Linked DNA regions of Actinoalloteichus fjordicus. The protein of the gene in region 2 binds, or shares a complex with, the protein of the main gene of each other region. Links are inferred from orthologs where the notes say so. Each region holds a gene or a part of one and is shown on either strand. Other genes may lie near its edges. The genes, in order: dnaG and dnaB.

Region 1 (10,842 bases), 1.3 Mb from region 2 along the record:
TGACCCGATTCCCGCTGTTCCGCGGTCATGCTCATGTGATCCACGGTGAGAATCGTGGCCGAGGGGAGCAGGCGCCACGAGTGTCTTGAACGCCGTCATGCGTACAGTTTCGGACATGAGCACGATCGCGGTGGCCGTTGCCGACGGGATGCGGCACTTCGAGCTGTCGGTGGCGTACGAGATCTTCGGCGCCGACCGGACAGGGCAGGCCGACGCCTGGTACGACCTCGTGATCTGCGGCTCGGGCCCAGTGCGGCTCGGCCGGTTCCGGCTGGAGCCGGACGGCGGGCTCGACCGGTTGGCCTGCGCGGACACGGTGATCGTTCCCGCACTGGCCGACGCCGACGAGCCGCCGCCCGCCGACCTCGTCGACGCGGTGCGCACGGCCCACGAGGCGGGCGCGCGAACGGTCTCGCTGTGCACGGGGGCGTTCGTGCTGGCCGCCGCAGGCCTGCTGGACGGCAGGCGCGCCACCACGCACTGGGCCCACGCCGGGGCGCTCGCCGCCCGCCATCCCCGCGTGACAGTCGACCCGGACGTGCTCTACGTCGACGACGGCAGCGTCCTCACCTCGGCGGGCAAGGCCGCAGCGGTGGACCTGTGCCTGCATCTGGTCCGCTCCGACCACGGCTCGGCGGTCGCCAACACGATCGCCCGCAGCCTGGTCGTGCCGCCGCACCGGACCGGCGGCCAGGCCCAGTTCGTCACCGCCCCGGTGCCGGCCCGAGACACGCACCCGCTCGCCCGGCTCCTCCCCTGGGCGGCACAACGGCTGGAGCATCCGCTGACCGTCGCGGATCTCGCCCGCCAGGCGAACATGAGCTCACGCAACCTCGGTCGCCATTTCCGATCCGCGACCGGCACCACCCCGCTGCACTGGCTGTCGACGCAACGAATCCGCCGCGCCCAGGAACTGCTGGAAACCACCGACGACGGCATCGACGCCGTCGCAGCGGCGGTGGGCATGGGCACGGCGGCCACCTTGCGCAGGCATTTCCACCGCACGGTGGGCGTGCCGCCGGACGCCTACCGCCGCACCTTTCGCAGCTAGGTCGCCACCCGCGAGATCCGCCCCGCGGCGATGCTCGCCGAGCGCAGCCGGCTCGTCAGCCGCGCGGCAGGCTCGGCGCCGATCACCTCGGGGATCACGCCGCGTCAGCCGCCTGCCGGCGGGCGCTTCTTCCGCGCCGCCGGACGTCACCGGGCGCGTCAGGTCTCACCGGACCGGACGTCAGCAGCCTGCCCGAACCGCCCGACAGCCCGAACTGCCCGAGCCGCTCGGCTGCCCCGCGATACTGCGCAGGCGTCGCCGTCGGATGCCTCGCCGGTCGTGGCGCGGTTCGGTGCCGGACCTGCTTCCGAGTCCGCCCCGCACCGCAGGCTGGTCGTCGCGGGTCGGCACCGAGTTCACGAACCGCACCCCGCCGGGATCACCGGCATCGACGCGGAGAGGTCAGCACCGCCGTCAGGTGCAGGCTCGGCGGCGAGTCCGCCCGCGAACCACAAATCACGAATCACAAGGCGAATCGTTGAAGCCCGGTGACGCGGAGAAGTTCCAGCGCCGATGCCGTCGCCGTGCCGGGTGCAGCCGAGTAGATGAGGACGGTCTGATCACCCTCGGGCTCCCGGAGCACGTCGACGTCCAGGGTCAGCATGCCGACTTCTGGATGCACGCGGGTCACGCAGGCGGCGCGCAGCCGCCCGGAGCGGCCCGCTCGCCACAGACTGTCGAAGCGGGCGCTCCCGCCACGCAGGTCGGCCACGAGTCTCGCGAGGTCGGGATCATCGGGGTAGCGGGCCTGCGCCGTCCGCAGGCAGCCGACGCAGTCGGCGGCCGCCGAGGTCTCCGTATCGGGATTCGGGCCGAGAAACCGCTGCCAGATGAGATTGCGTCGCGCGGTGGGCAACTCGGAGAAGTCGCCGAGCAGGGCGGCGCCGAGCGGGTTCCAGGCGAGCACATCGGACTTGGCCGACAGCACGAGGGCGGGCAGGTCGGACATCCGGTCGAGCAGGCGCAGCACGCTCGGCCGGACCAGCATCGGAATCCGGCCTGCCTGCGGCGGTTCCGCGCCCGCGAGCCGGAACATCATGTCGCGGTCATCGTCGCCGAGCCGCAGCGCCCTCGCCAGCGCGCCGAGTACCTGCGTCGACGGTCTCGGCCCCCGGCCCTGCTCGAGCCGGATCACATAGTCGACGCCCAGACCCGCCAGCTGGGCGACCTCCTCCCGACGGAGCCCGGGGACCTGCCTGCGCAGGCCGGTGGGCAGGCCGACGTCGGCGGGTCTGACTCGTGATCGCGCAGTGCGCAGCACCGCGGCCAGTTCGGCTCTGTCCACGCACCCATCGTGCCGGCGGAGCGGCCCGTTCGGGGTGGTACCGGCGGTCCCAGGCCACCTCGGTCCTGGCGTCGGCGCCTCATCATCGGCGACGCTGGCAGCGTGTCGACGAACAAGATGACGACCGCCCTGGTGACCGGGGCGAACAAGGGACTGGGACGCGAGACCGTGCGCAGACTCGCGGCCGCGGGCTGGGACGTGTTCCTCGGTGCGCGTGACGAGGCACGCGGCAGGAAGGCGGCGGCGGAACTGGCCGACGACGGCGTGACGGTGCGGTTCGTCCCGCTCGACGTGACCTCCGACGAGTCCGTCGCCGCGGCCGTGGACACGGTGCAGGCCCATGCCGGGCGGCTGGACGTGCTGGTGAACAACGCGGGCGTCGGCGGGCCGCCGAACCCGCCCGCCGAGGTGCGAGCCGACGATCTGCGGCAGCTGTTCGAGGTCAACGTGTTCGGCCCGGTCCGAGTCACGAACGCCTTCCTGCCGCTGCTGCGGGCCGCCGAGAAACCCCGGATCGTCATGGTGTCCAGCGGGATGGGGTCCTTCGCGGTCTCGAACGACCCGCGTTGGTTCGGGCTGGTGCCGCCGACACTCGGCTATCCGGCGTCGAAAGCGGCGTTGAACATGATCACCAGCCAGTATGCCCGTGCGCTGGACGGAGTCCGGATCAACGCCGTGGACCCCGGCTACACCGCGACCGACCTCAACGGCCACACGGGCACCCAGACCGTGTCCGAGGGGACCGACGCGATCGTCCGGCTGGCCGGCCTCGGCTCGAATGAGCCGACCGGCGGCTTCTTCAACCGCGAGGGAGTCGTTCCGTGGTGACGACGCAGGAAGAGCACACCGGTGATGTCGTCCTGTCGCTCGGGCTGCATCCGAGTGCGGTCGATTTCAGTCTCCACCCGGAGATCACCGAGGAGACGCTGACGGCCCGGCTCGCCGCAGGCGAGGCGGCGATCCGAGCAGCGGGGTTCGACCTCGTGCAGTGCCTGGTAGCGGCCGACGAGGCCGAGGCCGAGCGCACGATCCGGCAGTGCGTCGCCCGACGAGCAGTCCACGTCGTGATGATCGGTGCGGGCCTGCGCGTTGCACCGGAGCACACGCTGCTGTTCGAACGGGTCGTGAATCTGCTCAACGAACTCGTTCCCGGCATCGTGTTCTGCTTCAACACCTCGCCGGAGAACACCATCGACGCGTTGCGGCGGCACGCACGGCCCGGCAGCGGTCACGACGGCATGGGACCGCGCTGACCTGCGACCACGCTGACGGGTGCGCGCCTCGGTGCGCACGCGGCCGTCGAGACGCCGACGGCCGCACCCGTTCGCGACCGGCCGGCTGCCATGGCAGTCCGCTTGCCGCACCGCTCGCCGTGACCTTCGGACACCGATCGAGGCCGCCCACGTCGCGCGCGGACCGGCCCGGATCGGGACGAAGCTCAACAGCATCAGGTGGGGAATCGAGTCCGACGCGCGACCGCAGGCACCGGCGTCGAAGGCCTGCGGGATTCGAGGGTCCGGCAGGCGCAGGCATCGCGATGCCGGGGTCTGCCGGTCGGCCCCGCCTCAGGCAGCACGCAGGGTGCGGAAGAACGCCCGGACGTCCTCGACGAGCAGATCAGGAGCCTCCATCGCCGCGAAGTGGCCGCCCCGGTCGTACTCGGTCCAGCGCACGACGGTGTGCTGCTGCTCGGCGACGGCCCGGATGGTGACGTCGCCGGGGAAGAGCGCACAGGCGGTCGGGACGCCGGAGTCGGCCAGCTCGGCACCCCAGTGCGTGGACTCCTTGTAGATCCGAGTCGAGGACGCGAAGGTCTCGGTGAACCAGTAGATCATCACGTTGGTGAGCAGCGCGTCCCGGTCCACCGCGTCCTCCGGCAGTTCCTTCGCCGGGTTCGAGAAGGTCTTGAACAGGTCGACGATCCAGCCCAGCAGCCCGACCGGCGAGTCGTGCAGGCCGAAGGCCAGCGTCTGCGGACGCGTGGACTGGATCGCCGCGTAGCCCCCGACCTCCTCGAAGCCGCCCTGCTCCGCCAGCCTTCGCTGATCGGCCTCGTCCCATCCGCTGGTGTCCTGGTCCCAGCCGCCGATGGTGAGCAGGCCGTTGACGTGGACGCCGACGACGTGCTCGGTGGCGATTCGGCCGATCTGCGGGCCGACGAGCGAACCGAAGTCGCCGCCCTGCGTGCCGTAGGAGGTGTAGCCCAGCCGAGCCATCAGCGCGGCGACGACCTCCGCGTGGCGTTCACTGCCGCTCTGCCCCGCCTCACGGGTGGGCCCCGAGAAGGCGAAGCCCGGCGGCGAGGGGATGACCAGATGGAAGGCGTCGGCGGGATCGCCGCCGTGCGACCGGGGGTCGGTCAGCGGGCCGATCACGTCGAGGAACTCGACGAAGGACGCCGGCCAGCCGTGCATCATCACCAACGGCAGCGCGGCAGGCTCGGGAGAACGAATGTGCAGGAAGTGGACCTGCTGCCCGTCGATCTCGGTGATGTACTGCGGGATCTCGTTCAGCGCCGTCTCCTGCGCCCGCCAGTCGTACCCCGTCCGCCAGTACTCCACGAGCCCTCGCAGATAGGAGACCGGCATCCCGTGGTCCCACCCCATGCCCGGCAGTTCGTCCGGCCAGCGGGTGGCGGCCAGGCGGGCGGACAGGTCGTCGAGTCGATCCTGCGGAACGTCGATGCGAAACGGGCGGATCTCGGGGGTAGGAGTCGTCATGGCGGCGACGGTAGAACGGCGTTAGAGCCTGTCTTTGATCCCCCTCCGTCGTGAGCGGGGATCAGCGTGGATGAGCTGCAAGGCGGAGGAAGGAGACATAACGGAGTTATGTTGACTGACGACAACGCCGCAGATCGCCGCGCTGGCCCCGCGCAACAGGAAAGTGGGGATCAAAGACAGGCTCTGAGGACCGGATCGCTCCTATGTTCCTGCGAGGATCGACGGCATGTTGGAGACCTCCGCCCGCCTGCTCAAGCTGCTGTCCCTGCTGCAGGCACGCCGCGACTTCTCCGGTGCCGAGCTGGCCGAGCGGCTGGGGGTCAGCCGCCGCACGGTTCGCCGCGACGTCGAGCGGCTGCGGGACCTCGGCTATCCCGTGCACGCCAGCCAGGGCATCTCGGGCTATCGGCTGGGTGCAGGCGCCGCGCTGCCGCCGCTGCTGCTGGACGACGACGAGGCGGTCGCGGTGACCGTCGGACTGCGCACCTCGGCGGAGAACTCGGTGGCCGGCATCGAGGAGAGTGCCCTGGGGGCACTGGCGAAACTGGAACAGGTCCTGCCGTCCCGGCTGCGCCACCGCGTCGCGGTGCTGCACTCGACGACCATGCGGGTGGGCGATACTTCCGGCCCGCAGGTCTCCTCGCAGACTCTGATGGCCGTGGCCGACGCCTGCCACCGACGCGAGCGGCTGCGCTTCGATTACGCAGGCCCGCGTGGCGGGGTGACGATCCGGACGGTCGAGCCGCACAACCTCGTCAGCTTCAGCCGGCGCTGGTACCTGGTGGCCTTCGACGTCGATCGGGACGACTGGCGTGCCTTCCGCGTCGACCGGCTGACGCCGCGCACGCCGACCGGGCCCTCGTTCCCCCGCCGGACCCCGCCGCACGGCGACGCCGCGACATATCTGACGCACCGGCTGTCCGCGCGGACCTGGCCCTGTCAGGCGACGTTCACGCTGCACCACGCGGCCGAGGCCGTCGCGGACCGGATCTGGCCGGGAATGGGCGTCGTGGAGGCGGTCGACGAACGCAGCTGCCTCTTCCACGTCGGCGGCGAGACGGTGGCGGACCTCGTGTGGATGATCACCTCGGTACGGGTCGACTTCACCCTCGTCACCGGCCCCGCCGAGCTGCCCGACGCGCTGCGGGCACAGGGTCTGCGCTGTCTCCGGGCCGTCGACGCGCCGTGATCGTCTCGGCCCCGGCCGCAACGACGAAAAACCCCAGGCCGGCGGCCTGGGGTGAGTGAGGCTCCTCCGGTTGGACTCGAACCAACAACCCTTCGGTTAACAGCCGAATGCTCTGCCAATTGAGCTACGGAGGAAGGTTATTCAGTTCTCTCGCCGGACTTCAAGTCCGACGAGACATACTCTAGCGCACCATCGGAACCGGTTTTCACCACCCCTCGGTTGAACACCTCGCGATGCGGGAACATGGTCCACACGAGCATCGACCGAGGAGGGCACCATGACCAAGCTGTTGCTGGGCGCGGCCATTGGTTACGTATTGGGGGCCAAGGCTGGCCGGGCTCGGTACGAGCAGATCGTGCAGGCCTATCGCCGAGCCCTTGATCACCCGATCGTGCGAGACGTCACCGCGAAGGTGCGGGGCAGAGTGGAGCAGCAGACCCGCCCGAAGCACCCGCAGCCGGACGACCTGCTGGTCTGACACCGGTTCGCACGAGAGAACACGGACGGCCGGGGGTCGAACCTCGGCCGTCCGCTTCGTCGAGTGCCACCCCCGGACCCCTGGACCCGCGGCCGCCGGGCCGCGCCGGCAGCGTCCGCGGCCAGGCCGTCGTCCCGGTTCACCAGTTCCGCGGCCGGACCGAGCCCGCCCCCGCCTCGACAGCGCAGGACGGGTTGCGCGACGGGACCGGTCAGGACGGCCCGAGCACCGCCGACCTCAGCCGAGCCGCCGGGCGACGACGAAGATCCGCCGGAACGGGAACCAGGTCACGCCGTCGGCCTGTCTCGGATACGCCGACCGAAGCCTCGGCCCGAGTTCGGCCCGGAACTCGGCCCAGCCCGCCTGGGTCAACACGCTCCTGATCGGGCGCAACGCCGTTCCGCTCACCCAGTCGAGGACCGGGTCCTCCCCGGTCAGCCGCTGGAGGTAGGTGGTCTCCCAGGCGTCGACCTCGGCACCCAGCGCCGCCAGCGGAGTCGCGTAGCCCACCGCGTCGAGGACGGCACCCGGTGCGCGCATGGCCAGCCCGTCGAGGCGGTCTCGCCAGGCGGGCGACCCCGCCAACGTGCGGATCTCGTGATGCGAGGGCGCATCGAAGTTGCCGGGCACCTGAAAGGCCAGCCACGCGCCGGGCCGCAGCCGGGTCAGCCAGCTCCGCAGCAGCTCGCGATGGCCGGGAACCCACTGGAGCACCGCGTTGCTGAGCACGACGTCGACGTCCTCGTCGGGCTGCCAGGCCGTGACGTCGCACAGGCGCGCATGCACACCTGCCGCCTTCGCCGCGTCCACCATCTCCTGCGAGGAGTCGACCGCCTCGATGTCGGCGTCCGGCCAGCGTTGGGACAGCGTGGCGGTGAGGTTGCCCGGCCCACAGCCGAGGTCGACCACCCGCCGGGGATCTTCGGCACCGATTCGAGCGACCAGCTCGTGAAAGGGCCTGCCCCGCTGGTCGGCGAAGGTCAGGTAGGTCTCCGGATTCCACTTCGTCGTGGCCATCGCGCCTCCTCTTGAAAAACGTACGTACGTACTTTATTCCCTTCGTGGTGTCGATGGGGCCGGAACAGCCGGGATCGACGGGAGAAGTCCCACATCGTCACCGCCTGTCGACCGCGCCGTGACGCCGCCTCGACCGGACCCTGCGGACCCGCGAGGCGGCAGAAGGAGCACGGCGGAACGAATGAATCGGGAGAACCGAGTCGCTACTCGACGGGCGGTCTGGCCTGGGCGAGCTTCGCGGCCACCTCGGACGCGATGTCGGCCACCACGGCCCGGTCCGTGCCGGGGTCGATCCGTACCTGAAGCAGCACGCCGTCGCGGCCGGGCACCCGCCGCTGCACGAACCACGCCCCGCCGCCGGGCAGCTCACGATGATGCCGAGAGGTGATCGAGGCGTTCACCCGTTTCAGGACGGCCTCGGGGACGCGACCCGCCTCGGCGATGGCATACCGACGAGGCGGCAGGTCCGTGAGCAGCTCGGCCTCGCCCGCAGCACCCGCCGACTCCGCCTCGACCACCGTCAGGCTGCCGTCCTTCCAGGTCGCCTTGGAGATCAGGTGCCAGCCCACTCGCCGAGAGCCCGACACCTCGGGCAGCCACAGCCCGAGCCGGGTCGCGACGACCGCGCCGCCGCCCTTCGTGGTGGCCACCGCGAGCACCCGCTCATCGGTCTCCAGGGTTCCGGTGAAGCTCGCGGGCAGCTTCGGCGAACCGACCACCCACAGCCGCAGTCGACGGATGAGATCCCTCACGACAGTCCTCCCACCGCCTGGTCCTGAAGCGCCTTCCGATACTGCTCCAGCCCGACCAGGTCTCCGAACAGGGCGTGATACTCCTCAGGCTCCTCCGTGGCCGACATCCGCTGCAACCGAGACTTCAGCTCGGCGATCTCCCTGGCCACCACGGACTCCTTGAGCCTGGCCAGCAGGCTCGCCACGTACAGCGCGTCCTCCTCCGATCGGGACCGCAGCGACTCCACCGACAGCTCGGTGAGCAGCGACCGGACCGAGGCGTGCGGGCAGTGCTCCGCCATGGCCGCGACCAGTCCGGAGCCCGAGAGCCCGCCCGAGGCTCCGCCCGCCGCGATCAGCGCCCGATGCACCGCCAGGTAGGCGGGATGCGTGTAGGCCTGCTCGGAGATCGAGTCGTAGACGGGCCCCGCCAGCGCGGGCCACTGGAGCGCGACCTTCAGCGCCTCCCGTTGCAGCCAGAGCTGCGGGTCGTCCGGCGCGGGCCTCGGCGGGCCGCTGTCGTCCCCGGCTCCCCGCCCCGGCGCGGGCTGCCGGGCCTGCCGCGTCGGCCGCGCCGGTTCACGACGGCCGCCGCCTGCCAGTTCACGGACCTCGCGCACCACCGAGGGCGTGTCGTCCCAGCCCACCCAGCCCGACAGTCGACGGGCGTACTCGTCGCGCAGGGCGACGTCGCGGATCTGCGCCACCAGCGGCGTCGACGAGCGCAGCGCGGCGAGCTGGCCCTCTGCCGTGTCAAGATCATGGCTCTTGACCACGCCCCGGATGGCGAACTCGTACAGCGGGCGGCGGCGGGCGACCAGGTCGCGCACGGCGGGGTCGCCCTTCTCCTGCCGCAGCTCGCAGGGGTCCATGCCGTCCGGCGCCACGGCGATGAAGGTGTTCCCCGACCAGTTCTGGTCGCTGTCGAAGGCCTTTCGGGCCGCCGACTGGCCCGCCGCGTCGCCGTCGAAGGTGAAGATCACCTCGGAGCCGAGGGAGGCCTGGTTGAAGGAGGCGTCCATGAGCAGTCGCGACAGCACCTTGATGTGCTCGTCACCGAAGGCCGTTCCGCAGGAGGCGACCGCTGTCGGCACCCCGGCCAGGTGCATGGCCATCACGTCGGTGTAGCCCTCGACGACGACGACCTGATGCCGCCTGGCGATCTCCCGCTTGGCCATGTCGAGACCGAACAGCACCTGGGACTTGCGGTAGATCGGGCTCTCGGCGGTGTTGACGTACTTGGCCTGGATCGGGTCCTCGTCGAAGATGCGCCGCGCGCCGAAGCCGACGACGTCGCCGCTCAGGTCCTTGATCGGCCACAGCAGCCTGCGGTGGAACCGGTCGATCGGCCCCAGCCTGCCCTCCTTGGCCAGGCCCGCCTTGTACAGCTCCGCCGCCTCGAAACCTCGGCCCAGCAGGTGCTTGGTCAGCCGGTCCCATCCCGAGGGCGCGAATCCGCAGCCGAAGCGAGTCGCGGCGGCCTCGTCGAAACCTCGGGTCTTGAGGAACTCCCTGGCCTCGGCCGCCTCCGCGCTGCGCAGCGCCTCCGCATAGAACTCGGCGGCGGCCTTGTGCGCCTCGACCAGCCGCAGCCGGGTGCCCCGGTCGCGCTGCACGACGGCGCTGCCGCCGACGTAGTTGAGCCGGATGCCGACCCGATCCGCGAGGCGCTCCACGGACTCGACGAAGCTGAGGTGCTCGCGCTTCATCAGGAAGGCGATGACGTCGCCGCCCTCGCCGCAGCCGAAGCAGTGGAAGGTGCCGTGCGTGGGCCGGACGTTGAACGACGGACTCTTCTCATCGTGGAAGGGACACAGCCCCTTCAACGCGCCCGCGCCCGCACGACGCAGTTCGAGGTACTCGCCGATCACCTCGTCGATCCGGTTCCGGTCGCGTACCTCGGCGATGTCGCTTTCCCGGATGCGTCCTGCCACGGTCGGCGAGTCTATGGGAGGGGGCCGACCTGGCGTCGCCGAGTCGGCGAGCGGGCGGAGAATGCCGGGGTGAGCCGTGTCGAGAAGGAGACCGCGGAAGCTGCGGGGACCGCGGATCTCGTGGAACTGGCCGAACGCTTCGAGGAGCACCGTCCGCACCTGACGGGAGTCGCCTACCGGCTGCACGGCACGCGTGCCGACGCCGAGGACGCCGTGCAGGAGGCGTGGCTGCGGCTGGCCGCGCTGGGGGCGCCGGATCGAGCAGGCATCCGGGACCTCCGTGCCTGGCTGACGACCGTGGTCGGCCGGATCTGCGTCGACCGGCTGCGCTCGGCGAGTGCGCGACGCGAACGGTACGTCGGGCCCTGGCTGCCGGAGCCGTTCGTCGCTCGCCCGGACGACGGTCGGGCGTCGACGCCCGATCCGCTGGAGCAGAT
Region 2 (10,914 bases):
GCTCGCCGACTGACTCGGACAACGGCGATGCCGGAGGCATGGTTGATCAGGGCGCGTTGTGGCGATGGTTGATATCGGCAGGAATGCCGGGATGGGGCGATAAATGTCGCGCGGCCGATGATGATGCAGCCGTCGCCGATCGGGGTCATTCGTGATGACCCGTGCGCGATCAGCACATGGTGATCACCATGAACTGGGAAAGGTCGTTTTTCCTACTGCCGGGACAGCTGTCCTCTCGGGGGTGATCACCGAAAGTCTGTGCCGCATCGTTCATTCGGTTACGGGATCAACGCGAATCCTCGCGATTGAACAGCTTCTTCGACCACAGGTATCCGCCGAATGCGATGACCGCGCACCAGGCGAGGGCGATCCACGCATTGTTGCCGATCGGTCCGCCCGTCAGCAGGCCGCGTAGGGTCTCGATGATCGACGTGAACGGCTGATATTCGGCGAACCAGCGCAGCCCGTCGGGCATGGAGTCAGTGGGGACGAAGCCACTGCCGAAGAATGGCAGGAGCATCAGCGGCATGGGCAGGTTGCTCGCGGTCTCCACGCTCTTGCTCACCTGGCCCAGTGCGACGCAGAGCCAGACGAGCGCGAACGTCAACGCCAGGAGAAGCCCGGCTGTGGCCAGCCACTCGACCACTCCCGCAGTGGATCGGAAGCCGATCAGCATTGCCACGCCGATCAGGACCGCCACGCTGAGCATGGCCTGGATGACGCTGCCCAACACGTGCCCGGTGAGCACCGAGACCCGGGCGATGTGCATGGTGCGGAATCGGGCGATGATGCCCTCGGCCATGTCCATGGCAATCGATATCGCGGTCCCCTGCACCGTGGCCGTGACGGTCAGCAGGATGATCGCGGGGGTGACGTACTCGAGGTACTCGGCGCGTCCGCCCGATCCGCCGCTGAGCCCGGCGCCCAGCGTTCCGCCGAACACGGACACGAACAGCAGCAGCATGACGATCGGCATCCCGATGAGCAGCACGGTCATCGACGGGTATCGCAGCAGATGCTTGAGGTTGCGGCGCAGCATCGTCGCCGAGTCGCGCAGCGGATGGAGACGGATGCTCGCCGGTGCCTGCCCGGTGAGGGCATGGGCGGAGTCGCTCATCGGGAGGTCGCCTTCGTGTCGGAGGAGTCGCTGGTGAGGGCGAGGAAAACGTCGTCGAGATCGGTGGTGTGCACCGACAGTTCGTCGACCTCGACCGCACCGGCTGCTAGTTGGTCGATCAGGGTCTGCAGCGAGCGCAGGCTGCCGTCGCCGGGGACCCGCAGGCTGAGCGGGTCGCCGTCGGGAGAGACCTGACCCAGCATGCGTGCGGCTGCGTCGAGGCTGCGCTGATCGCCGAACCGCAGACGGACATGGCTGCCGGGGATGCGACGCTTCAACTCGTCCGGGGTGCCCTCGGCGACCAGCCGACCGTGGTCGAGGACCGCGATCCGATCGGCCAGCTCATCGGCCTCCGCCAGGTACTGCGTGGTCAGGAAGATGGTGACGCCCTCGGCCACCAGCTCTCGGACGATCTGCCACATGCCCAGGCGGCTGCGCGGATCCAGGCCGGTCGTCGGCTCATCGAGGAAGATCACTCGCGGGCTGCCGACCAGGGTCATCGCCAGGTCGAGCCGACGCCGCATCCCCCCGGAGTACGTCGAGACCGGCTTCTCTGCCGCCCCGACCAGGTCGAACCGTTCCAGCAGTCCGGCGACGCGCTGCCTGCCCTCGCCTTTGGCGAGGTGGTGCAGGTCCGCCATCAGGAGCAGGTTCTCCCGGCCGGTGAGCAGGTTGTCCACCGTCGAGAACTGGCCGGTGACACCGATAGCGGCGCGCACCGCACCGGGTTCGCCTGCCAGGTCGTGGCCTGCGATGCGGACGTCACCGGCATCGGCACTGATCAACGTGGCCAGGATCTTGACCGTGGTGGTCTTCCCTGCGCCGTTCGCCCCGAGCAGTGCGTAGACCGTTCCCGGTGGGATGGTGAGGTCGATGCCGTCGAGTACGACCTGGTCGCCGAACGACTTGCGCAACCCGGTCACCACGATTGCAGGCGTAGATCGTGTGGTGGTCATGGCTCTCCTTACGAACGTCGGATCGTGATGCCGCCGAACGAGGTACGCGCGCGCACCTCGACGGTCTCGTCGGACTCCTCGGGCCGGGCGGCGGTGTCCAGCAGGTTGTGCACCTGCCCGAACTTGGTGTGCACCTCGAGCCACGCGGCGGTGCCCTCGGCGATGCCGATGTCCAGATCGCCCATCGCGGAGCCGAGTTCGACGGAGCCTCGGGCCACCTCGCCGACGCGAACGCTGCCGTTGGACGTCTTCGCATCGACACCCCCGCCTGCCCGCTCGATGGAGATGCCGCCGTTGGCCGAGCGCACCCGCACGTCGCCGTCGGCGGCCTCGATCTCGGTATCGCCGTTGGAGTTCTTGACGGCCACGGAGCCTTCGACCTTGCCGATGCGGACCTTCCCTGATCCGGTGTGGATCTCGACGTCGCCCGCGACGCGGGTTGCGGTGACGTGACCGGCTGCGGTGTCCACCCGCAGCGGACCGGTCCGCTCCAGCCGGACGTCTCCGGCGGAGGTCTTGAACCGGCACTTCCCCAGCAGACCGGTGCCGTTGAGGCTGCCCACCTGGACGTCACCGGAGAGCTGCGAGCCGCTGGGCAGCACGATGGACACGTCCACCGACCTGGTCTTGCGGGAGAAGTCGAAGAGGGGCGCTTTCGGCCCGGTGATGCGGAGCACGCCGTTCGCGTAGTCCACCCGGACGTCGCGGGCGGCCTGCACGTCCGACTCATCGGATTCATCGCTCGGACGCACGTCGACGATGGTGTCGGCGCGGTCGCTCGCGCTGATCCGCACGGTGCCGACGCCCAGTTCGAGCGTGGCGGAGATCGGTTCGGGTGTGGCGAATTCAGGCATGGCTGTCCCCTCGTCATGGATCGGTGAAGCATCCCCGCAGTTCAGGGGCGTGATGTGGTGGAAGGTGGTGCGTCAGCGCACCCAGCCGGTGAGGTGCTGCCTGCTCCGTCGGCCGCCGGTGTGCTGCTCGGCGAACTGGTCGCGGTCGGAACGCTGTAGGGCGGTCGAGGCCGCGCGGACCAGCCAGGCGTTGACCGAGCGGCCCTCCTTGGCTGCGGCCTCCTCGATCGCGGCCTTGAGCTGCTCCGGGAGTCGCACGTTGATCCGCGAGCTGGGGCCGTCCTCGGCGATCAGCGCGCCGCCGTCGGCCGCCGGATCGTCCTGGGCGGCGGCGGGCGGCGGCTCGGCGGGCGGTGCGGTCACGACGAAGTTCGGATCGCGGCCGCGCAGGCGCAGCTCCACCGAGCCGGGGGCCAGGTCGCTGGTGATCTCGTCGGCGGCTGCGGACAGCGCGTCCAGCAACGTCATCCGGATGGCCGACTCGAGTGGCCCGCTCAGGCGCTCGACCAGCGCACGAGCCTCGTCGCCGCCTACTTCGGCCAGCGCGGCGAATTCCCGTCCGAGGTTGCTCACCTGCGAGGTCAAGTCCATGGCACAACAATGACACTAAAGTGGCTCCAGTACAAGGAAAACTGGCTCACACGTGATGCCAAGTTGGCTCAGCATGCCGTCGTTGGTGGAAAAGTGCTGGTCAGCCTCGCGTCGGAAGTCGGGAGGAAGTCGGCGGTGCGAAGCCGAAGTCAGCAGCGAGACCTACGGCTTCATCTCAGCTCTGGGCCATGTCGACGAAGCGGCTGTAGTGGAGCTGATGGGCCAGCGTGACGGTCGCGGTGGGTCCCGCACGATGCTTGGCCAGGATCAGGTCCGCCTCGCCCATCCTGGGGTCGTCGCGCTCGAAGGCATCCGGTCGGTGGATCAGCAGCACCATGTCCGCGTCCTGCTCCAGCGAGCCGGACTCACGAAGGTCGGAGAGCATCGGCCGCTTGTCGGTGCGCTGTTCCGGGCCTCGGTTCAGCTGGCTGATCGCCACCACCGGCACCTCCAGCTCCTTGGCGAGGAGCTTGAGGTGCCGGGAGAACTCGGAGACCTCCTGCTGGCGTGACTCGACGCGCTTGCCGGAGCTCATCAGCTGGAGGTAGTCGACCACCACGAGCTTGAGGTCGTTGCGCTGCTTGAGCCTTCTCGCCTTGGCACGGATCTCCATCATCGTGAGGTTCGGCGAGTCGTCGACGAACAACGGGGCCTCGCTGACCTCGCCCATTCGTCTGGCCAGTCTGGTCCAGTCGTCGTCGGTCATCTTCCCGCCGCGCATGTCGCCGAGGCGGATGCGTGCCTCGGCCGAGAGCATCCGCATCACGATCTCGGTCTTGCTCATCTCCAGCGAGAAGATGACGCTGCTGAACCCGTGCTTGATCGAGCACGAGCGCGCGAAGTCCAGTCCGAGGGTCGACTTGCCGACACCCGGCCGCGCCGCGACGATGATCATCTGGCCCGGATGCAGGCCGTTGGTGACGGCGTCGAGATCGACGAAGCCGGTCGGCACGCCCAGCGACTGGCCGTCACGGGAGGCGATGGCGTCGATCTCGTCCATCGTCGGTTGGAGCAGATGTTCGAGGGCGACGTAGTCTTCGCTCGTCCGGCGCTCGGTGACCTCGTAGATGGCTGCCTGCGCCCGGTCGACGACCTCATCGATCGCGGCACCCTCCGAGCCGTGGTAGCCGAGCTGGACGATCCGGGTGCCCGCCTCGACGAGGCGTCGCAGCACCGCCTTCTCCGCGACGATCTCGGCGTAGTACCCGGCGTTGGCCGCCGTGGGCACGGTGGCGATCAGGGTGTGCATGTACGGGGCCCCGCCGATCCGAGGCAGCTCGGAGCGTCGCTCCAGCTCGGCCGACACCGTGATGGCGTCGGCGGGCTCGCCTCGGCCGTACAGGTCCAGGATGCAGTCGTAGATCGCCTGGTGCGCCGGTCGGTAGAAGTCGTCCGGGCGGACCACCTCGACGACATCGGCGATGGCGTCCTTGCTGAGCAGCATCCCGCCGAGAACGGACTGCTCGGCGGCCAGATCCTGCGGCGGCTGGCGGTCGAACGCGTTCTCCGTCGCCGCTCCGCGATCGTCGGTCAGAGCCACCTGTTCCCTCCGGTCCTTGCTCCGCGATTCACTGCCGCCGCTTCTCGACTCGACCGAGCCGGGTTCGACCGAGCCGAATCGCCTGGCCGATGCGTCTGGGTCGATATGCCCGAGGACGTCCCGCCTGCCCGCTTGATCCGGCCGATTCTGCCGTCTGCCGGGCCGTCGACACCGGCTCCTGGAGACCGAACGCTAGATCCCTCTTCTGGAGCAGGCAAACACTCCTGTGGACGTGCCTGTGGATAACCTGGGGATGTGGGTGGTGAACTGACCACAGCCTGCGGCAAGCCTGGGGACAACCTGTGGATAACTTGGGTAGGCTTGATGAGAAGAGCAGGTCAGGCCTTGTGGACAAAATGTGTGGAAACTACTCGCGACACCCTTCGGCGTGTCGCGAAAAGCGCCCCTTCGGCGTGTCGTTCGAGCCGGTCGGGCGAAATGATCCACAGGGACCGGGCCAGCTGTCCACTAGTGCTTCTGAGTGATAACACTGAGCCGAGCGACCCGCCTGGGGCGGGCTGTTCGGCACTCGATTCGTCACCCTCGGCAAGGCGATCGACCCGCACGAGGCACAGCGGATCACGCGACCGAGTGTCGGCTCCGCGTGGTCTTCACGCTCCGATCGGGCCTGAAACAGACGGCCGCGGCGCCGCCCTGTCGAGACAGGAGCGACGCCGCGGCCGAATGCAGCAGTCGTCTTAGCCGATCACTCGGCCGGGGCGACCTCAAGGTTGATCGCGACGGTGACCTCCGGGTGGAGCCGGATGTTCACCGGGTGCCTGCCGGTCTTCTTGATGTGACCGGGAAGCTGGATCGCCCTCTTGTCGAGCAGCGGGCCGCCTGCGGCCTTGACCGCGGTGACCACGTCGGCCGTGGTCACCGAGCCGAACAGCTTGCCGCTGTCCTGCGAGGCGCGGACCCGGTGCCGGACGGCCCCGAGGCCCTCCAGGCTCGACTTGATCTCCTTGGCGTGGTCGAGGTCGCGGATCCGCCTGCCCTCTTGCGAGCGGCGGATCGTGGCGACCTGCTTCTCCGCGCCACGCGTGGCCAGGATGGCCAGGCCGCGCGGCACCAGGAAGTTGCGGCCGTAGCCGTCCTTGACCTCGACGATGTCGCCGGGGCCGCCGAGACCGCTGACGTCAGCGGTGAGGATGAGCTTCATCTTCGCTCCTTACCCTCTCAGCGAGCGGTCGAGGTGTAGGGCAGCAGCGCCATCTCTCGCGAGTTCTTCACCGCGACGGCGACGTCCCGCTGATGCTGGCTGCAGTTGCCGGTCACTCGACGAGCCCGGATCTTGCCGCGGTCGGAGATGTACTTCCGAAGCAGCGTGGTGTCCTTGTAGTCGATGTTCTGCGGGTGGCCCTTCCGGGCGTCCTTGCAGAAGACGCAGACCTTCTTCTTCGGCTTGCGTACGGGTGGCTTAGCCATTGGTCTTACTCCTGGTTGTCATCCTCATCGGCCGCGAATCGTCCCTCGTCGGCCGGAACCGCCGGTGGCCGTGCCGTCTAGAACGGAGGCTCGTCGCTGTATCCGCCGCCGGAGCCGCCACTCGGGCCCGCCGGGGGCGCGGAGCCCCACGGGTCGTCGGCGGGAGCGCTGCCGCCACCGCCGCCTGCTCCGTAGCCGCCGCCTCCGCCGCCACTGCCCCGGCTCACCTTGTTGACCTTGGCGGTCGCGTACCGCAGCGAGGGGCCGATCTCGTCGACCTCAAGCTCGACGACGGTCCGGTCCTCGCCTTCCTTGGTCTTGAAGGAGCGCTGGCGCAGCCTGCCCTGCACGACGACGCGCATACCCCGGCTCAGGGACTCGGCCGCGTTCTCGGCCGCCTGACGCCAGAGGCTGCAACGAAGGAACAGCGCTTCGCCGTCCTTCCACTCGCCCGACTGCCTGTCGAAGGTGCGTGGGGTGGAGGCCACGGTGAAGTTCGCCACCGCCGCACCTGATGAGGTGAAGCGGAGGTCTGGATCTGCGGTCAGGTTCCCGACCACGGTGATTGTCGTCTCACCAGCCATCAGTGCACCTCCGCCCGATCACTTCGAGACGGCGTCGCGCCGCAGGACCTTGGTGCGCAGCACCGTCTCCTGCAGCGAGAGCTGACGGTCGAGTTCCTTCACCGTGTCCGGCTCGGCGTGCACGTTGAGCAGGGCGTAGATGCCCTCGGCGTGCTTGTCGATCTCGAAGGCCAACCGGCGCCTGCCCCAGACGTCGACGTTCTCCACATTGCCGCCCGCAGTGCGGATGACGTTGAGGAACGTGTCCAGGGACGGAGCGACGGTGCGCTCGTCGAGACTGGGGTCGAGGATGACCATTACCTCGTAATGACGCATGACAGACCTCACCTCCTGTGGTCTCATCGGCCACGGGCTGTCCGTGGCAGGAGGGTCGTCGCGTCGACAACGGAACTACGTTAGCAGCGTCGGGTCCGATCGCCGTTCGGCCCCTGCCGCCAGCTCACATGAGGCCACCGCAGACCTCACTTGCACGCCGTCTGTTGGTTACCCTCACCGCTATGCCTATCGGTGCGCACGTCGACGCCGACGATCCGCTCGGCACCGCCCGTGAACGAGGGGCGGAGGTCGTGCAGTTCTTCCTGTCCGACCCGCAGACCTGGAAGTCCCCCACCCCCCATCCGCAGGCGGCAGAACTGCGTGCGGCGGGCGTCGCGGTCTTCATCCATGCCCCTTACGTGCTCAACGTGGCATCCACCAACAACCGGATTCGCATCCCGTCGCGCAAGGCCGTGATCGCGCAGGCGAAGGCCGCCGCCGAGACGAACGCTCTCGGGCTGATCGTGCACGGTGGTCACGTCCGGCAGGGCGAGGACCCGGCGGTCGGCGTGGCCAACTGGCACAAGTTCCTCTCCCGGCAGGCCGCCGAGGGCGGCTTCGGCGTGCCGGTGCTGATCGAGAACACCGCAGGCGGCGACGGCGCGATGGCCCGAGGCCTGGACGCACTCGACCGGCTGTGGGACGCCATCGGCGAGTTCGACCCCGGCTTCTGCCTGGACACCTGCCATGCCTTCGCCTCCGGCGAGGACCTCGTGGGTCTCGTCGAGCGCGCGCGGGCGATCACCGGCCGCATCGACCTGGTGCATCTGAACAGCTCGCGGGACGCCTTCGGCTCCTCCCGTGATCGACATGCCAACATCGCCGACGGCACCATCGACGCCGCCCAGCTCGTCGCGGTCTGCGCGGAGGCCAGGGCGCCCGTGGTGGTCGAGACCCCAGCGACGGGCCAGGCGGCCGACATCAGCCATCTACGCCGCGAACTGGGAGTCTGATCCACCGTGCCGAGCGATGATCGGGACACCGTGCAGGCATGGGATCAGGAAGGCCACTCGTCGGAGGCTCCGCCACAGTCTGGTGGCGCAGGGTCTCCGCCACGATCCGGCGGCGCAGGCCGGGTGCGCGCGCTGACGAGGTACGCGCTCGCGTTCCTGGTGCTCCTCAGCGGGGTGACCCTCTTCCTCGGGTACGCGAACAAGGCGCGCTGCACCGGCCCGGAGTTCGATCAGTTCGGTCGCAGCCAGCCTGATTACAAGGAACGGATCGACGGCGACGTCTGCTACTCCGACATCCAGCACCTCTGGCTCGGCCGGGACATCGACCAGCACGTCTTCCCCTATCTCAGCGGCGGCATCACCGAGGACGGGCAGCTGGTCGGCGGGGTCGTGGAGTACCCGGTCCTGAGCGGGCTGTTGATCTGGGCAGGCGCATTGTTCGCGTCCAACGACGCGCAGTTCCTGCTGGGCTCCGCCCTGGTGATGGCGCCGTTCGGCCTGGTCACGGCGTGGCTGCTCGGGCAGCTCGCCCGTTGGAGGGCACTCGTCTGGGCCTTAGGGCCGCCCATCGTGCTCTATGCCTTCCACAACTGGGATCTGCCGGTCGTCGCCTGCGCGGTCGCCGCCGTCTACGTCTTGCAGCGGGGTTGGGGCCGGGCCGGGCCCGATCGGCCGTTGATCGACCGAGCGGTGGCCGCCTCGGTACTGCTCGGCCTGGGGTTCGCGTTCAAGGTCTATCCGGGCATCTTCGTGCTGCCGTTGGCGCTGTACGTGTTCTCCGGCGGGTACCGGGGGCGTGAGCTGCCTGCCGACGTGGCCGCGCGCGGGTCTCGGTGGGACGTCGTCGGCGCGGTGAAGGTGGGCCTGGCCGCCGTGGTGACGGTGGTCGCGGTGAATCTGCCGTTCGCCGTGCTCGGCTACGAGGGCTGGCTGGCCTCCTTCGAGTTCCAGGGCAACCGGTTCGTCGACGTGACGACGAACTCGATCTGGTACTGGGGCTTCCGGCCGTGGTCGAACTCCGACAACGCGGGCTTCCAGGGCGCGATGGACGTCATCTCCCCTGCCGCAGTGCTCCTGTCGTTCATCCTGGCCTGCTGGCTTGGCTGGCGGCGGATGCAGCGGGACGGCACGTTCCCGTGGATCCAGGTCTCGGCGGCGATGCTCTGCGGGTTCCTCCTGCTGCACAAGGTGCACTCGCCCCAGTACGCCCTCTGGCTGCTGCCGTTCTTCGTGCTGCTGCGGATTCGCTGGGAGTGGATCGCCGCGTACTTCGTCGCCGATCTCGCGATCGGGATCGGGATCTTCCGCTGGCTCTACATCACCAATCAGGGACTGCCGTCGACGGTCTACGACGGCTTCGCTCCGCAGGCGCTGATGATCGGCGTCTGGGGGCGGGCGGCGCTGTTGGTGGCGTTGTTCTTCGTCTTCCTGGCCGCGCGTTCCACCGTCGATCACGAGGTGCCGCCCAGAGTGCGGCGACCTCGCCGAGGTGCGACGCCGTCGATGGCGGGTTAGCGTCCGGCACGAGTCGAGGGCGGCGGCGAATTGGTCGGGGGGCGTACCAACCCGCCGCCGCCGATGCTCAGTGTTGACTATCCGACCCGTTTCCGTAAGGGGTTCTCGCCCTCGACACCGGCGATTGGGTGAATTTCTCCCGACCATCCGCTTTCGTGCTGCCGGACTCGCAGGGTGGGCCCACGCTCTAGTTCGAACATGATTCAGGTTTGTGAGGGTGAGCGTGCGGCCGAGGGCCCACCGGGGGCGGTGACGTGATGCGTGATCAGAGTCGACGTGGCATTCGAGTGCTCTTCGGAGACGGCGTCATCGGGGTGCAGGACAGGAAGAAGGTGCGCGGCCCGTCGATACTGGTCACCACGGACGTCTGGCTGCGGTTCGTCCGCGCGGTCCGCCGCGACGAGTTCTTCGACTTCGACGTGCCCGACGAGATCCTGGCCAGGATGGACTCCCTCGTGACGCCCGACGTCCTCGACCTGCCTGATCAGCGCACCCCGCTCGGCGGGGAGTCCGTCGAGGCCGAGCCCGCGGTGCTGGAGGGCTCGGTGATCATCGGTTCGGCGCGTCGAGTCAGGTTCCAGCGCACCACGTCAGGTGCCCCGTCGAGCACACCGCCTGCGGGGTCGTCCTCGCCGGAGGATCTGACGCGGTCTCCCTCCGGCCGATAGACGTCGCGCAGCACCAGCACGCACAGCATGATCACCGCGAGGTCCCGAAGCACCACGGTGCCGAGGAACCACTCGACGGGCAGGCCCTTGTTGTCCTCGCCGAGGTAGAAGAACATCCTCGGCACCCAGACCAGGGCGTCCAACGCCATCCAGGCGAGCAGCGGACGCCAGCGCGGCAGCGCCAGCACGGCGAGCGGCACCAGCCACAACGAGTACTGCGGACTCCACACCTTGTTGGTCAACAGGAACACGGCCACGACCAGGAAGGCAAGCTGAGCCACTCGCGGCCTGCGGGCGGCGGTGAGCCCGACGAAGGCGATGCCGAGGCAGCCGAGCAGGAACAGCACGGCCGTCACCGTGTTCAACACCACCGGCGTCTGACCGGGCTCCAAC

What was found.
Region 1: the proteins of dnaB (region 2) and dnaG are in contact, whole or in part, in a crystal structure (PDB 2R6A), measured with the Geobacillus stearothermophilus proteins. The link is inferred for Actinoalloteichus fjordicus from one-to-one orthologs. Residues at the interface, in WP_033016901.1 of Geobacillus stearothermophilus: Ser13, Glu15, Ala16, Gln18, Glu91, Leu92, Asp94, Ala95, Val96, Pro97, Thr98, Ala99, Ala100, Asn101, Tyr104, Tyr105, Ile108; in WP_049624496.1 of Geobacillus stearothermophilus: Lys456, Leu457, Leu458, Pro459, Ala460, Asn463, Ala464, Leu467, Leu535, Leu536, Ile537, Ala538, Gln544, Glu545, Asp548, Tyr549, His552.

The regions. Positions count from the first base shown.
Region 1 is NZ_CP016076.1:5,737,530-5,748,371, forward strand. What follows is about bases 7,948-10,842. They hold dnaG (DNA primase), read right to left. Parts: upstream 10,406-10,842; coding sequence 8,489-10,405; downstream 7,948-8,488. Other genes in these bases: UA74_RS24455 (hypothetical protein), read right to left, coding at 7,948-8,492; sigJ (RNA polymerase sigma factor SigJ), read left to right, coding at 10,475-10,842. Also shown: UA74_RS24400 (saccharopine dehydrogenase NADP-binding domain-containing protein), read right to left, coding at 1-35; UA74_RS24405 (helix-turn-helix domain-containing protein), read left to right, coding at 116-1,051; UA74_RS24415 (helix-turn-helix transcriptional regulator), read right to left, coding at 1,515-2,336; UA74_RS24420 (SDR family oxidoreductase), read left to right, coding at 2,439-3,164; UA74_RS24425 (hypothetical protein), read left to right, coding at 3,158-3,589; UA74_RS24430 (epoxide hydrolase family protein), read right to left, coding at 3,902-5,056; UA74_RS33115 (helix-turn-helix transcriptional regulator), read left to right, coding at 5,283-6,245; UA74_RS24445 (hypothetical protein), read left to right, coding at 6,523-6,723; UA74_RS24450 (trans-aconitate 2-methyltransferase), read right to left, coding at 6,961-7,740; more of UA74_RS24455, read right to left, coding at 7,944-7,947. UniProt on the Escherichia coli protein: RNA polymerase that catalyzes the synthesis of short RNA molecules used as primers for DNA polymerase during DNA replication.
Region 2 is NZ_CP016076.1:7,044,428-7,055,341, reverse strand. The notes cover bases 2,877-5,843. They hold dnaB (replicative DNA helicase), read right to left. Parts: upstream 5,059-5,843; coding sequence 3,694-5,058; downstream 2,877-3,693. Other genes in these bases: rplI (50S ribosomal protein L9), read right to left, coding at 5,765-5,843; UA74_RS30190 (YlcI/YnfO family protein), read right to left, coding at 3,000-3,518; UA74_RS30195 (DUF4097 family beta strand repeat-containing protein), read right to left, coding at 2,877-2,927. Outside these bases: UA74_RS30205 (ABC transporter permease), read right to left, coding at 287-1,117; UA74_RS30200 (ATP-binding cassette domain-containing protein), read right to left, coding at 1,114-2,073; more of UA74_RS30195, read right to left, coding at 2,082-2,876; more of rplI, read right to left, coding at 5,844-6,220; rpsR (30S ribosomal protein S18), read right to left, coding at 6,238-6,486; UA74_RS30170 (single-stranded DNA-binding protein), read right to left, coding at 6,564-7,070; rpsF (30S ribosomal protein S6), read right to left, coding at 7,089-7,385; UA74_RS30160 (deoxyribonuclease IV), read left to right, coding at 7,568-8,338; UA74_RS30155 (glycosyltransferase family 87 protein), read left to right, coding at 8,471-9,853; UA74_RS30150 (glycosyltransferase family 87 protein), read right to left, coding at 10,338-10,914. UniProt on the Escherichia coli protein: The main replicative DNA helicase, it participates in initiation and elongation during chromosome replication. Travels ahead of the DNA replisome, separating dsDNA into templates for DNA synthesis.